Regions from separate parts of the Stenotrophomonas sp. 05L413 genome, predicted to be linked through region 1. Evidence: predicted binding sites of a transcription regulator. Region 1 holds the regulator's gene; each other region holds the start of a gene.
The links. Region 1 encodes FliA, which starts transcription of late flagellar genes. Its sites were predicted from a motif close to TAAAGTTTNNCNNNCNNNGGCCGATAA; they were not measured.
Positions count from the first base shown of each region.

Region 1 (3,293 bases):
ACCGATGAGCGCCTGCGCGGCTCGCCGGTGCGCGCCGCCGCACTGGACCTGATGGACGAATACGGCTTCGACGCCGGCATCAGCCGCGACGTGGCCATGCAGATTCCGCTGGATACCGAGGCCCACCGTGGCCGCGGCCTGATGCTCGGCCTGCTCTCCAAGAAGCTGCCGATCGCCCCGGTCGATCCGCTGGAAGCCGGCGGCGTGATCGCCCTGGTCGGCCCCACCGGCGCCGGCAAGACCACCACCATCGCCAAGCTGGCCTCGCGTTTCGCCGAGGCGCATGCCGCCCGCGATGTCGCCCTGGTCACCACCGATACCGGCCGCATCGGCGCCCGCGAGCAGCTGTACGGCTTCGGCCGCCAGCTCGGCATCGCCGTCCACGAGGCCAGCAGCGGCAGCGATCTGAACCAGCTGCTGGAACGCCTGAAGGACTACAAGCTGGTCCTGATCGACACCGCCGGCCTGGGCCCGCGCGACCGCGCCCTGGCGGCCCAGCTGCAGTGGCTGCGTGCCGCCGAGCAGATCCGCACCCTGCTGGTGCTGCCGGCCAACACCAGCTTCGGCGACATGGACGAGGTGGTCCGCCGCTTCAGCGCCGCCAACCCGCAGGGCGTGGTGCTGAGCAAGCTGGACGAAACCGGCCGCTTCGGTACCGCCCTGTCGGTGGCCGTGGATCACCGCCTGCCGATCACCTGGGTCACCGATGGCCAGGACGTTCCTGAAGACCTGCACCGTGCCAGTGCGGCCAATCTTGCACTTCGCCTTGAAGATTTGCGCCGCGCGGCCGATATGCCCTGCAACCCGGAGTTGAACCATGCCGTCGCGTGAGTACGCCAAGCTGACCAAGACCTTCCCGTTGTCGGCTACCCGAAGCCAGCCGCTGGGCCCGGTCCGCACCATCGCCGTCACCGGCGGCAAGGGCGGCGTGGGCAAAACGAACGTTTCGGCCAATCTGGCCGTGGCGCTGGCGGACATGGGCAAGCGCACGCTGCTGCTGGATGCCGACCTCGGCCTGGCCAACATCGACGTGATCCTCGGCCTGCAGCCGAAGGTGACCCTGGCCGACCTCGTCGCCGGGCGCTGCACGCTGGAAGAAGTGATCATGGAAGGCCCCGGCGGCGTGCTGGTGGTCCCGGCCGCCTCCGGTCGCCGCCACATGGCCGAGCTGCAGCCGGCCGAGCACGTCGGCCTGGTCAACGTGTTCTCCGAGCTCGAGCGCGAGCTGGACATCATGATCGTGGATACCGCCGCCGGCATCACCGATGGCGTGCTGACCTTCTGCCAGGCCGCACAGGACACCGTGGTGGTGGTCTGCGATGAGCCGGCCTCGATCACCGACGCCTACGCGCTGATCAAGGTCCTCTCGCGCGAGCGCGGCGTGGACCGGATCCAGGTGGTGGCCAACATGGTGCGCGACCCGAACGAAGGCCGCGTGCTGTACGAAAAGCTGAGCCGCGTCTGCGAGAAGTTCCTCGCCGATGTCTCGCTGAACTACCTGGGCTGCGTGCCGCAGGATGACTGGCTGCGCCTGTCGGTGCAGCGCCAGCAGCCGGTGGTGAAGGCCTACCCGTCCAGCCCGGCCGCCCTGGCGCTGACCGAGATCGCGCGCCGCACCGCCCGCTGGCAGGCCCCGACCGAGCCGCGTGGCGGGGTCGAATTCTTCCTGGAACGCATCCTCAAGCAACGCGGGGTGACGGTATGAAGGGCGCAGCACAATACAAAGAAGTCCAGCGGACCGCGGCCAACGAGTGCATTGCCCAGCACTCGGATCTGGTCCGCCGCATCGCCCATCATCTGGCAGCACGTCTGCCAGCCAGCGTGGAGGTCGACGACCTGATCCAGGCCGGCATGATGGGCCTGATCGAGGCCTCGCGCAGCTACGACGCCGACCAGGGCGCCTCGTTCGAAACCTACGCCTCGATCCGCATCCGCGGTTCGATGATCGATGAAATCCGCCGTGGCGACTGGGTGCCGCGCTCGGTGCACCGCCGCGCCCGGGATGCCGCCGCGACCATCCGTCGCCTGGAGCAGAGCACCGGCCGTGCCGCCAGCGCCACCGAAGTGGCCGCCGCGATGGACATGCCGCTGCCGGATTACCTGCGCCTGATGGAAGACGCCTCGCGGGGCCAGGTGCTGAGCCTGGAATCGCGGATCGAGGACCAGGGCGAGCTGGACACCGTCGCCCAGGGCGGCCCGACCCCGCAGCAGGTGCTGGAACGCGGCGAGTTCGGGCGTGAGCTGGGCAACGCGATCGGCCTGCTGCCCGAGCGCGAACAGCTGGTGCTGTCGCTGTACTACGAGCAGGAACTGAACCTGAAAGAGATCGGCGCCGTGTTGGGTGTCAGCGAATCGCGCGTGTGCCAGATCCATGGCCAGGCCGTGCTGCGCCTGCGGGGCCGGCTGAAGATCTTCGAGGCGGCAGACGCCGGCCTCGAGAACCATTGAAATCGAGGAAAGTGCTTTGAACAAGAACATGCGTATCCTGATCGTCGACGACTTCTCGACCATGCGTCGTATCGTCAAGAACCTGCTGGGCGATCTGGGCTTCACCAATACGGCCGAAGCCGAGGACGGGCATGCCGCGCTGGCGCTGTTGCAGAGCCAGCCGTTCGATTTCGTGGTCACCGACTGGAACATGCCGGTCATGACCGGCATCGACCTGCTCAAGGCCGTGCGTGCCGACGCCAAGCTCAAGACGCTGCCGGTGCTGATGGTGACCGCGGAAGCCAAGCGCGAGCAGATCATTGAAGCGGCGCAGGCCGGCGTGAACGGGTACATCATCAAGCCGTTCACCGCCCAGACCCTGGAAGAAAAGCTCGGCAAGATCTTCGAACGCCTGGCGGCGAGCGCCTGATGGAAACCCTGAGCGACAAATCCGCGCTGGTGCAGCGCCTGCAGGATGCCCTGGCCGCGCTGGAAAGCGGTGACGAAGCCGGTTGGCGCCGGGAAATCGACGCCCTCGCCGCGCTGCGCACGCAGCCGATGATGGCCGGCCTGAACCGCCTGGCCCGCGAGCTCGGCCAGGCCTTGGGCGAACTGCCCAGCCTGCCCAGCGAAGCCGGCGAGCTGGATGACGCCTGCGCGCGCCTGGACCACGTGGTGGCGATGACCGAACAGGCCACCCACCGCACGCTGGACCTGGCCGAAGAATGTCGCTCGCTCACCGAACAGCTGCGCGCCAACGGGTTGACGCCCGACCAGGGCCAGCAACTGGACCGGATCCGCCACAACCTCACCGAAATCGCGCTGACCCAGAGCTACCAGGACCTGACCGGGCAGATCATCCGCCG
Region 1 is NZ_JBFTOL010000010.1:26,331-29,623, forward strand. Features, by position in the region: gene flhF (flagellar biosynthesis protein FlhF) at 1-831, shown strand, start outside; gene AC1DIQ_RS18555 (MinD/ParA family ATP-binding protein) at 818-1,705, shown strand; gene AC1DIQ_RS18560 (RNA polymerase sigma factor FliA) at 1,702-2,448, shown strand; gene cheY (chemotaxis response regulator CheY) at 2,465-2,857, shown strand; gene AC1DIQ_RS18570 (protein phosphatase CheZ) at 2,857-3,293, shown strand, end outside.

Region 2 (3,293 bases), on a different contig from region 1:
CGCGGCCTCGCAGGAGCAGTCCGCCGGCATCGAGCAGGTCAACCAGACCGTGGTGCAGATGGATGAGACCACCCAGCAGAACGCCGCGCTGGTGGAAGAAGCCACCGCCGCCGCCCGTGCCATGGAAGAACAGGCCGGCCATCTGACCGATGCGGTCGCGCTGTTCAAGCTGGAGGGCCAGGCGCACGCAGCACCCGCAGCCGTCATCCGCGCACCCGCCCCGCCGCGCGCTGCGGCACCGGCCAAGCCGCGCAGCGTGGTGGCCGCGCCCCGCCGTGTCATGAGCCGTGAACCGGCCCTGGCCAACGATACCGAGTGGCAGGAATTCTGATCGCGTTCGGCACGTGATCGATCGACCTTCGACACCCCGCTCCGGCGGGGTGTCGTCGTTTCGCCGGTGCCATGCCACGCCACAGCCGCACAATTCCCCCTACATAAATGTGAACTACTGCCGATAAACGGACTGAGCCCCGGCATCTACGCATGCCGGCACCCGCCCAACTCAGCAGATTCCATGTCCGAAGGCAGCCTCGACGCACACGACCGATCCCATGCCGCGCACGACGACGGCACGGATGACAGGTACCTGGTCCGCAATCCCCGCCAGATCCGGCAGTTGCTGCAGGCGCTGATCGACCAGCGTTCGTTGATCAACGCCCATCTGGGCGGCCGCGATCAATCCTTCCCCACCGCGGTGCTGGAACTGGACGAAGACGACGATTGGCTGCTGCTGGACGGCAGCCCGTCCGAGCCCGCCAACCGCGCCGCCGAAGACGCCGGCCACCTGCTCTGCTTCGCCCAGCTGGACCGGGTGATGGTGCGCTTCCGCCTGGATGGCCTGGAACGCGTTCGCAACGAAGGGCATGTTGCTTTCCGCGTGCCCTTCCCCGACGAGCTGGTGCACCTGCAGCGCCGCGAACTGTACCGGCTGGAAACGCCGATCACCGATTCGCCCCACCTGCAGTTCCCGATCAACGAAGACCGCAGTGAGATCCTGCAGTTGCGCGTGGTGGACATCAGCGGCGGCGGCCTGGCCGTCACGGTGCCGGTGGACTGCAACGTATTCTCCCTGCAGAAACGCTACGCCGCCCAGCTCGACCTCCCCGACGGCAGCCCGCTGCACGTCTCGCTGATCGTCTGCAACCAGTTGGCGGTCAAGCTGCCCAACGGTGTCGAGATGAAGCGCATCGGCATGCGCTTCGACGACCTCCCGCGCGGTGGCGACAGCGCGATCCAGCGCTACATCTTCCGCATCGACCGGCAGCGCAGTGCGAGGAAGAATGGGGAGAGTTGATGGCTGCCTCAACTGCTCGGCGGTTTGATGCTGCGTGACTGGGTCGGCGCGGGTGGGTTGGCGGGACACGCCCCCACCCACACCAGCCCAGCCGCCGAACGCAGCACCGCCAACGCCGTTGCTCTCGCCAAGCACCCTAAAGTCGTCCCCGGCCAGGCCGATATCCAGCGTGACCCCCGGTTATTCGACCGCCACGCCCGACCCAGGACCCCTCGATGAACGACAAGAATACCAACGCCGCCAGCGACGGCGGCGAATACCTCAGCTTCACCCTCGGCGCCGAGCACTACGGCGTGGACATCCTTAAAGTCCAGGAAATCCGCGGCTACGACTCCGTCACCCGCGTCCCCGATGCCCCGGACTACATCAAAGGCGTCATCAACCTGCGCGGCACCATCGTCCCCGTCATCGACCTGCGCCTCAAGCTGCGCCTGGAAAATGCCACCTACGACGCCTTCACCGTCATGATCGTGCTCAACGTCGAAGACCGCGTCGTCGGCATCGTCGTCGACAGCGTCTCCGACGTCATCCCGCTGGCTGCCGATCAGATCCGCCCGACGCCCGAGTTCGGCGCCGCCGTCGATACCCGCTTCATCTCCGGCATCGGCACCCAGGACGATCGCATGCTGATCCTGCTGGATATCGAAACCCTGCTCGACAGCGCCGACATGGGCCAGGCCCCGGTCATCGACGACGTCGCAGCCTGAGACATACGTCACAGAACAAAGCGCTGTCTGCGCCCGGTACGTACCGTGGCGGCCACTGACGAAAAAACGTGCTTCAGTTCCGCCCGGACCGGCCGATAGCTGGTTTCAGAACCCGGCTGCACTGGATCGCCCATGGCCGGGCCAACTGCCCATATCCCCGGAGAATCTTCCCGATGAAGTCCCTGCTTGCCCTGTTCTCGGTCGCCGTGATCGCCTCTTCCACCTCTACTGCATTCGCCCAGTCCGGTGAAATGATTCCGCCGGAAATGGCCCCGCGCTCGGTCGGCAAGGACGGCATGGTCTGCGGCAAGGTCGAAAAGGCCCGGTACGCCGAAGGCTCTGAAGGCCAGCCGACCTTCCTGTACATGGGCGGCGCTTTCCCGCGCCACACCTTCTCGGCCCGCATCGCCGGCGCCAACCGCGACAAGTTCAGCTTCCCGCTGGAATCGCTGGAAGGCAAGACCGTCTGCGTGATCGGCAAGATCGCCCGCGATGCCTCGCGCGCTGAAATCGAAGTCAGCTCGCCGGCCGGCCTGAAGCTGGCCAACATCAAGTAATTCCCCGTACGCCCTGCCACGCCGGCCCAGGCCGGCGTGGTCGCTGCAACCGGCCCCGACGGCCGGACGCGTTTGCCACTGGAGACCGCACCTGCCATGCCGTGGATCAACAACCTCAAACTGATGCCCAAGTTGATGCTGACTTTCGGCGTCCTCCTGCTGGTAATGCTGCTGCAGGGCATCGTGGCCTATCGTGGCCTGCACTCACTCAACAACGTCACCACCGAACTGGCCGGACCCCGGATGGACAGCATCCGCATGGCCGGCGAGCTGCGTGGCATGGTCGGCGAGTACCGCAACTCCGCTTACCAGGGCCTCATCCGCGCCAGCGATGACGTCAAGGCCGAAGCCAAGTCCCGCGCGGCGGAGCTTCGCACCCAGATCGATGCCTCGATCAAAAAATACCCCGCGCTGATCGACAATCCGCAGCAGAAGAAGCTGTTTGACACCTTCGCCAAGGATTGGACGGACTCGCTGGCGTCCTACGACGCCGTCACCGAAATGCTCGAGCTGGACCTGCCCGACGATGCCGTGGACACCTTTGTCGGTGAAACCCGCGCCAAGCATCGCAAGGCCTCGGCCGCGCTCGAAGCGCTGATCGCCGAAGACAACCGCCTCTCGCGCGCCTCCCGCGAAGAAGCCGAATCCACTTATGCCGCCTCGGCCACGCTGACCGTCATCACCCTGCTCGGCGGCGCCGCCCTGGGCCTGGTGCTGGTGTATCTGTTTGCCCGT
Region 2 is NZ_JBFTOL010000014.1:39-3,331, forward strand. Features, by position in the region: partial or broken gene AC1DIQ_RS18910 (methyl-accepting chemotaxis protein) at 1-331, shown strand, start outside; gene AC1DIQ_RS18915 (flagellar brake protein) at 515-1,294, shown strand; gene AC1DIQ_RS18920 (chemotaxis protein CheW) at 1,510-2,001, shown strand; gene AC1DIQ_RS18925 (hypothetical protein) at 2,175-2,558, shown strand; partial or broken gene AC1DIQ_RS18930 (methyl-accepting chemotaxis protein) at 2,655-3,293, shown strand, end outside.
Region 2: AC1DIQ_RS18920 (chemotaxis protein CheW) is a predicted target of FliA. The motif match lies at 1,432-1,458, and genes of this name have one in related genera.

Region 3 (3,293 bases), on a different contig from region 1:
CGCGCCACCCGTGGTGGGCGGTCACCGCGGTCAGTCTGGCCACCCTCTCGGTCGTCACCACGGAGATGCTGCCGGTCGGCCTGCTGACCCCGATCGCCGAAGCGCTGGACACCAGCACCGGCGCTGCGGGGCTGATGATCTCGCTGCCCGCACTGCTGGCAGCGCTGTTCGCACCGCTGGTGGTGATCAGCGCCGGCAGCGTGGATCGACGCTCGCTGCTGTGCGGGCTGCTGGGCCTGCTGGTAATCGCGAATCTGGGTGCGGCCTTCGCCCCCACGTTGGGCTGGATGCTGGCGGCCCGCGTGCTGGTCGGGCTGTGCATGGGCGGCATCTGGGCCATTGCCGGCGGGCTGGCGGTGCGGCTGGTGGCAACGCGATCGGTCGGCCTGGCCACATCGCTCATCTTTGGCGGCGTGGCGGCTGCTTCCGTGCTGGGCGTTCCGCTTGGCGCGCTGATCGGGGAGCTGCTTGGATGGCGTTGGGCGTTCGGCAGCATGGCGCTGCTGGGGGCCGCCGTCCTTGCCCTGCACTTGGCCGTGATGCCCGGGCTGCCGCCGTCCGGCACGACCAGCGTGCGCCAGTTCGCTCAGCAACTGGGCAACCGCGGGCTGCAGCTTGGGTTGCTGCTGACCTTCCTGCTGGTCGCCGGGCACTTCATCGCCTTTACCTTCGTTCGGCCGCTGCTGATGTCGGTCTCGGGATTCGACGCGCGCTGGGTGGGGCTGTTGTTGTTCGGCTACGGCGCCGCGGGCATGGCCGGCAACTTCCTTGCCGGCATCGCGGCAGCACGACGTACCAGGCTGACGGTGTCGCTGATCGCGGCGGGTCTGGTGCTGGCGCCCTCGCTGTTCCTGACCATCGGGGAGTCGCGCCTGGGCGGTGCCATGGCGCTGCTGGCGTGGGGGCTGGCCTACGGCGGGGTATCGGTGGGCTTGATGACGTGGATGATGAAGGCCGTGCCCAGGGCGATGGAAATCGCCTCCGCACTCTATGTCGGTGCTTTCAATGTCGGGATCGCATCCGGGGCGTGGGTGGGCGGCCAAGCACTGGATCGGCTCGGTCTGACCGCCAATCTCTGGCTCACCGGTGGCTTCGCGGTCGCAGCAGGGGTGGTATGCCTTGCTGGCCGCCGGATGGAATGGACGGAGCGGGAGCCCGACAGGCTCAAGCGGGCAAGGCGATAGTGCTGCTGTCATACAAGACCGGCGTTGCGCCAGTTTTCCCTCCCGTGGCTTGCTCAGCGCACGTCAACGCACTGTGCATGGTTCAGCGCGCTACAGCGTGCTGGAGTCCACCACGTGGCGACCGGCCTGGGTCAAATCGATGTCGCCGTCTTCCGCCTGGGCCGCGTAGCCGGCCTTGACGGCCCAGTTGGCGGCTTCATCGCTGACCGGACGCGTGGCGTTGATGTCGCGCAGGATCTGCCGCTGTTCGTCGGTCAGGTGCGTTGCCGCGCTCGTACCGGTTCCGCCGCTCATGGCGCGCGGGCCTCGACGCTGACCACGCCCTGGGCCAGCCGCGCCCGCTTGGCGCGCCGATGGTTCACCCACCACACCAGCCCCGGCAGGCCGTACAGCAGTGCACCGGCGAGCAGAAAGATCTTGAAGGCGGCATTCATGGCGGTCTCTCTCCGTGCGGTATGGCGTCATGCATCGTGGTCGACCGGATGTGCGGTAACGCACCCCGGGTCCTGCAGCGGCCCCCGGCCGCGATCCCAGTCCTAGTTCAGCGCAGTCGCCGTGAAGGTGCTGTCCCGTCCTTCACTGTCGCACGTTCACGCGCCATGTGAGCACGGGGGCCCTGATCGTCATCCCTTCGTCGTCTGGCGCCGGTACAACGGGATCCATTGGCGAAGCTCTGGCCGCTCGCTGAGATCGGCCCTCAAGTTCAGCGTGATCCCGCCGATACCGGTGCGTCCTTCCGCCTGGAGTACGTGATGTCGGTCGTCCCCCGCCGCCTGTCCTTGTTCGTCGCCCGTCTGGGCGATCGGTTCGGCTTCCGTCTCGCTCAGCCGCCCCGGCTGGCCGCGCTCGGTCGCCTCAGCGTGGCACAGAAACTCAGGGCCAGCCTGCTGATCTGCGGCCTGGGCCTGTTGGCGGTCGCCGTGGTCTACGGCTGGACGGGCCATGATACCGAGCGTGCAGCCCAAACCTTCGCCGCGCACCAGCAGGAGGCCGCACTGGCGGCCACGCTGGCGACCGAGATCGCCGATGCGCGGCGCCTGCAGACCCGCTATGCCAGCACGTTCGATGGCAGCGATCGCGAGGCGTTGCAGGCCGCGCAGCAGCGCCTGCAGGCGACCCTGGCCGAGCTGCAGCGCGATCCCCACGACGCCGGTAGCGCCGGGGCACTACGCGAGCTGGCCGCGCGCGCGGGTGATTTCGCCGAGGGCATCACCGCATTGAATGCCCGGGTGGATGAGATGGGGCGTGGCGATGCCGGCCTGCGTGCGCAGCTGGAGGCGGCGGCTGCCACGCTGGAGGCCAGTGTCGAGGCCGGCGCGCGCCCGGTGTTGATCGCCCAGCTGCAGAAGATGCGGCGCGAGGAAAGCCTGCTGCTGCTCACCGGTGACGCGGCGCACACCGATCGTGCCAGCGAACAGAAGTTGCCGTTCGATCTGTCCCTGGCAGAGGCGCGCCTGGATGCAGAGACGCAGGAAGCACTGCGAACGCAGATGGAGGCATATCAAGGGGCGCTGCTGGCCTACACGGCCGCCCGCATCGGGCTGGATGTGGAAGCGCAGTCACTGGCCGAGAGCGCCGCGCAGATCGGCCCCGGGCTGCAGGCGCTGCAACAGGCGCAGGCGCAGGCATTGGCGGCGGCGCGCGAGCGACAGGCCGCGCGGGCCAGCACCATGGGCATCGTGTTCGCGCTGACCCTGCTGCTGGTGGCGGCCGTGCTGATCGCCACGCTGCTGCTGGTGCTGCGGGCGGTCCGCCAGCCGATCACCGATACGCTCCGCTTCGCCGAGGACATTGCCGAAGATCGACTGGACACCGTCCTGCCGCTCCATAACCCGCACGATGAAATCGGCCAGCTCGCCGCGCGCCTGCGCCACATGCAGCAACGGCTGCGCGAGCGGATCGAGGCCGAGCGCGCGGTGGCACGCGACAACACCCGCGCCCGCCAGGCATTGGACAGTGCGCAGACCGGCGTGATGGTGCTCGACGGTGAAGGGCGGATCGGCTTCCTCAACCACGCGCTGCTCACCGAACTGCAGCTCACGCACGCGGACTGGAGCGGCCAACCCGCGGCCGCCCTGCATCCGGCCTTCGCCAGTCTGTTGCCGATGC
Region 3 is NZ_JBFTOL010000004.1:394,936-398,228, forward strand. Features, by position in the region: gene AC1DIQ_RS10955 (MFS transporter) at 1-1,184, shown strand, start outside; gene AC1DIQ_RS10960 (hypothetical protein) at 1,275-1,478, opposite strand; gene AC1DIQ_RS10965 (hypothetical protein) at 1,475-1,618, opposite strand; gene AC1DIQ_RS10970 (methyl-accepting chemotaxis protein) at 1,937-3,293, shown strand, end outside.
Region 3: AC1DIQ_RS10970 (methyl-accepting chemotaxis protein) is a predicted target of FliA. The motif match lies at 1,882-1,908, and genes of this name have one in related genera.

Region 4 (3,293 bases), on a different contig from region 1:
GCCCCGGCGCGGCGTGCTCCGGCCCAGCGGCATCTTCAGCTTGCCGATCGACAGGATGCGCGATTCGGCGATCTGGTCGGCGGCGCGCTGCGGGGCGATGCCCTCGCTCTGCGACAGCGCGAAGATGCGGCCGAGGTTGTGGTAGATGCTGCGGATCAGGCGCATCGCGCGCTCACGGTTGTAGCCGTCGATCTCCAGCGAGACGTTCATGACGCCCCCGGCGTTGACCGCGTAATCCGGTGCGTAGAGGATGCCGCGCGCGTGCAGCTCGTCGCCGACCTCCAGGCTGGAAAGCTGGTTGTTGGCGGTACCACAGACGATCTTGCACTTTAGGCGCGGCAGGGTATCCGGATTGATCGCGCCTTCCAGCGCGCAGGGCGCGAAGATGTCGGCGTTGACGTCGTAGATGTCTTCCGGCTTGACCGCCTCCGCACCGTATTCGGTGACAGCGCGGTCCACGCGCGTGCTGTCCAGGTCGCTGACGTACAGCTTGGCGCCACGATCGCGCAGCAGCTTCACCAGTTCCATGCCGATATGGCCCAGGCCCTGCACCGCGATGCTGGCCTTGCCCACTTCCTCATGGCCCAGCTTGTGCTGCATCGACGCCATCAGCGCCTGCAGCGCGCCATACGCGGTGAACGGTGCCGGGTCGCCGGAGCCGCCGTGCACCTGGTGTACGCCGGTGACGTACTCGCTCTCCAGGTAGATGTTTTCCATGTCGTTGACATCGGTGCCGACGTCCTCGGCGGTGATGTAGCGGCCACCCAGCGAATCGACATAACGGCCGAAAGCGCGGAACAGCACTTCAGTCTTGTCGCGCTTGGGGTCACCGATGATCACCGCCTTGCCACCACCCACGTTGAGGCCGGCCAGGGCGTTCTTGTAGGTCATGGTGCGGCTCAGGCGCAGCGCATCGGCCAGGGCCTCGTCGGTGCTGGCGTAGGGACGCATGCGCACACCGCCCAGGGCCGGGCCGAGGGTGGTGTTGTGGATGGCGATGATCGCCCTCAGACCGGCGTCGCGGCTGTGGCAGAACACCACTTGTTCGTGACCGGTGGTTTCGAGGGTTTCAAATAACATGGTGGCTCCGATGGTGCGAACGGTGGCGAACAGCGGCGAACGCGCCAGCAAAAGGTGGGTTGTAAAACAAAAAAAGCGACGTCGTCGGGTCTCGGACGGGTCGCGCGGCGCCATTCTAGTGCATTCCGAAGGACGGTGTTGTCAGGGGTCCTGCGCACCACGGCCATTAAAGTTGCTGAAGCGCAGGCCGATGCCGTGGCAACGGTGTGGATGGCCGGTCATCGCAGGAAGGATCACGTGGGCGCAGTCGCAACAAGGCAAGTGCGGGACCCGGCGCGTCCAGGGCCATGGGCATGAACGGCGCGATGGTCGTCGGCGCCGCTGTGCTGGCGCTGCTTGGCATGGCCGCTGTGCTCGGTCACCGGCGGCGTGCCGTGGTGGCCCGGGCGATGGCGCGTGGCGCCGCCACGCACGGGCGGGCCGCGGCGTTGCCGGTCGCCCCGGTAGCGCCGGGTACCGATCCGGTGGGGGTGCTGCAGGCCGGGCTGCATACGCTGGCACTGGTGCCGCGCAGTGGCGATGCCGCCGACGCGGCGGCCCCGCGCACCGTTGAACTGCGTGATGCCGTCACCGCGTCGCTGCTGGCGCGGGACTGGTCGGCCAAACACCTGCCCCGCCGTCCGCAGCTGCTGCCGCAGCTGATCCAGACCGTCAACGACAGCGACGCCTCGGCGCGCGCAATGGCCGCGATCATCAGCCAGGACCCGGTGTTGACCGGCAATCTGCTGCGCATCGCCAACAGCCCGGTCTACCGGGTGCAGGCGCGCCCGGTGGAGACCCTGCAGCGCGCGGTCACCCTGGTCGGTACCGATGGCATCCGCCAGATCATCAGCGCGGTGCTGGTGCAGCCGGTGATGCAACTGCAGTGCGATGCCTTTCCGCAGTTCAGCGCGGTGATCTGGGAGCATGCGCTGCTGGCCTCGCGCGCTGCCGCCGACCACGCACGCACCGTGACCCATGAAGATGGCTTCGCCGCGCAGTGGCTGGGCCTGACCCAGGGCCTGGGCGCGGCGCTGGTGATGCGCCATCTGCTCGATGCCTGCACGCAACAGGCGCTCGCCGCCCCGCCGCGTGCGCTGGCGGCCGATCTTCTCGACAGTTGGACCCTGCCGGTGGCCAGCCGCATCGCCGCGGCATGGGAGCTGCCCAAGGCCGTGCACGATGCCTTGATCCGCCAGAGTGGTAGTGGATTGGCGGCCAGCCTGCGCTTTGCGCGTGCGGCGGCGGCGGCCAGCCTGCTGTGCCGCCATGGCCAGATCGGTCAGGTCCAGGCGCTGGCGTTGCTGGAGCAACTGGACGACACGCCGCCGCATGCACTGCAGTGGATCTGGCGGCGCGTGCACGGGCGGCCCGTGGAAACGCTGGAGGGCGAAGAGGCCGAGCTGGACGTGGCCCAGGCCGGCTGAGCTAGAGCTGCGACTCCAGCGGCAGCCAGCTGATCGCGCGTGCGCTGGCCCGCAGCCAGAACCCGGTGTCCGGTTCGGTAGACAGCCAGTGCGGCGGCTGCGCATCCCGCTCCAGCCAACGCACGTCGCCGTCCGGTCCCAGGGCCACCCAGTAGCTCTGGCGTGGGCTGGCCAGGCGCAGGTATTCCCCGCGCAGCTGCGCGGCCAGGACCGGATCGTTGAACAGCACGCCCATCTCGGTGTTCAGATACGCCGAGCGAGGGTCCAGATTGAACGAGCCGACGAAGCCGCGCTGGTCGTCGATCATGAAGGCCTTGGTATGCAGGCTGGCGCCACTGCTGCCGAACAGGCCGCCGCCATCGACGTTGCCGCGCGATTTGAGCTCGTACAGCTGCACGCCACTGCGCAGCAACGGTGCCCGGTAGTGCATGTAACCGCTGTGCACGGCGGCCACGTCATTGGCGGCCAGGGAGTTGGTGATCACCCCGACCTGCGCGCCACGCGCCACCATCGCGCCCAGCCCCTCGGTGCCCTCCTCGCCGGGCACGAAGTAGGGCGAGATCAGCAAGGCTTTGTGCTGCGTGCTCTGCAGCTCCTGCACCAGGCGCGTCACCAGCCAGCCGGCCTGATCGTCGCGGCGGTGCTTCATCGGCGGGTCCGAGGCGATCGCCACGTGGTTTGACCAGTGCAGATCCAGCGCATCGCGGTAATACGATTTCTCCGCCTGCGAACGCGCCACGCGTTCCAGGTAGGGCTTGGCACTGTCCAGGCGCGCTTCGTGCTCGCTTTCGCGGATCAGCAGGCGCA
Region 4 is NZ_JBFTOL010000001.1:628,757-632,049, reverse strand. Features, by position in the region: gene AC1DIQ_RS02875 (Glu/Leu/Phe/Val dehydrogenase dimerization domain-containing protein) at 1-1,080, opposite strand, end outside; gene AC1DIQ_RS02870 (HDOD domain-containing protein) at 1,422-2,486, shown strand; gene AC1DIQ_RS02865 (phospholipase D family protein) at 2,488-3,293, opposite strand, start outside.
Region 4: AC1DIQ_RS02870 (HDOD domain-containing protein) is a predicted target of FliA. The motif match lies at 1,248-1,274, and genes of this name have one in related genera.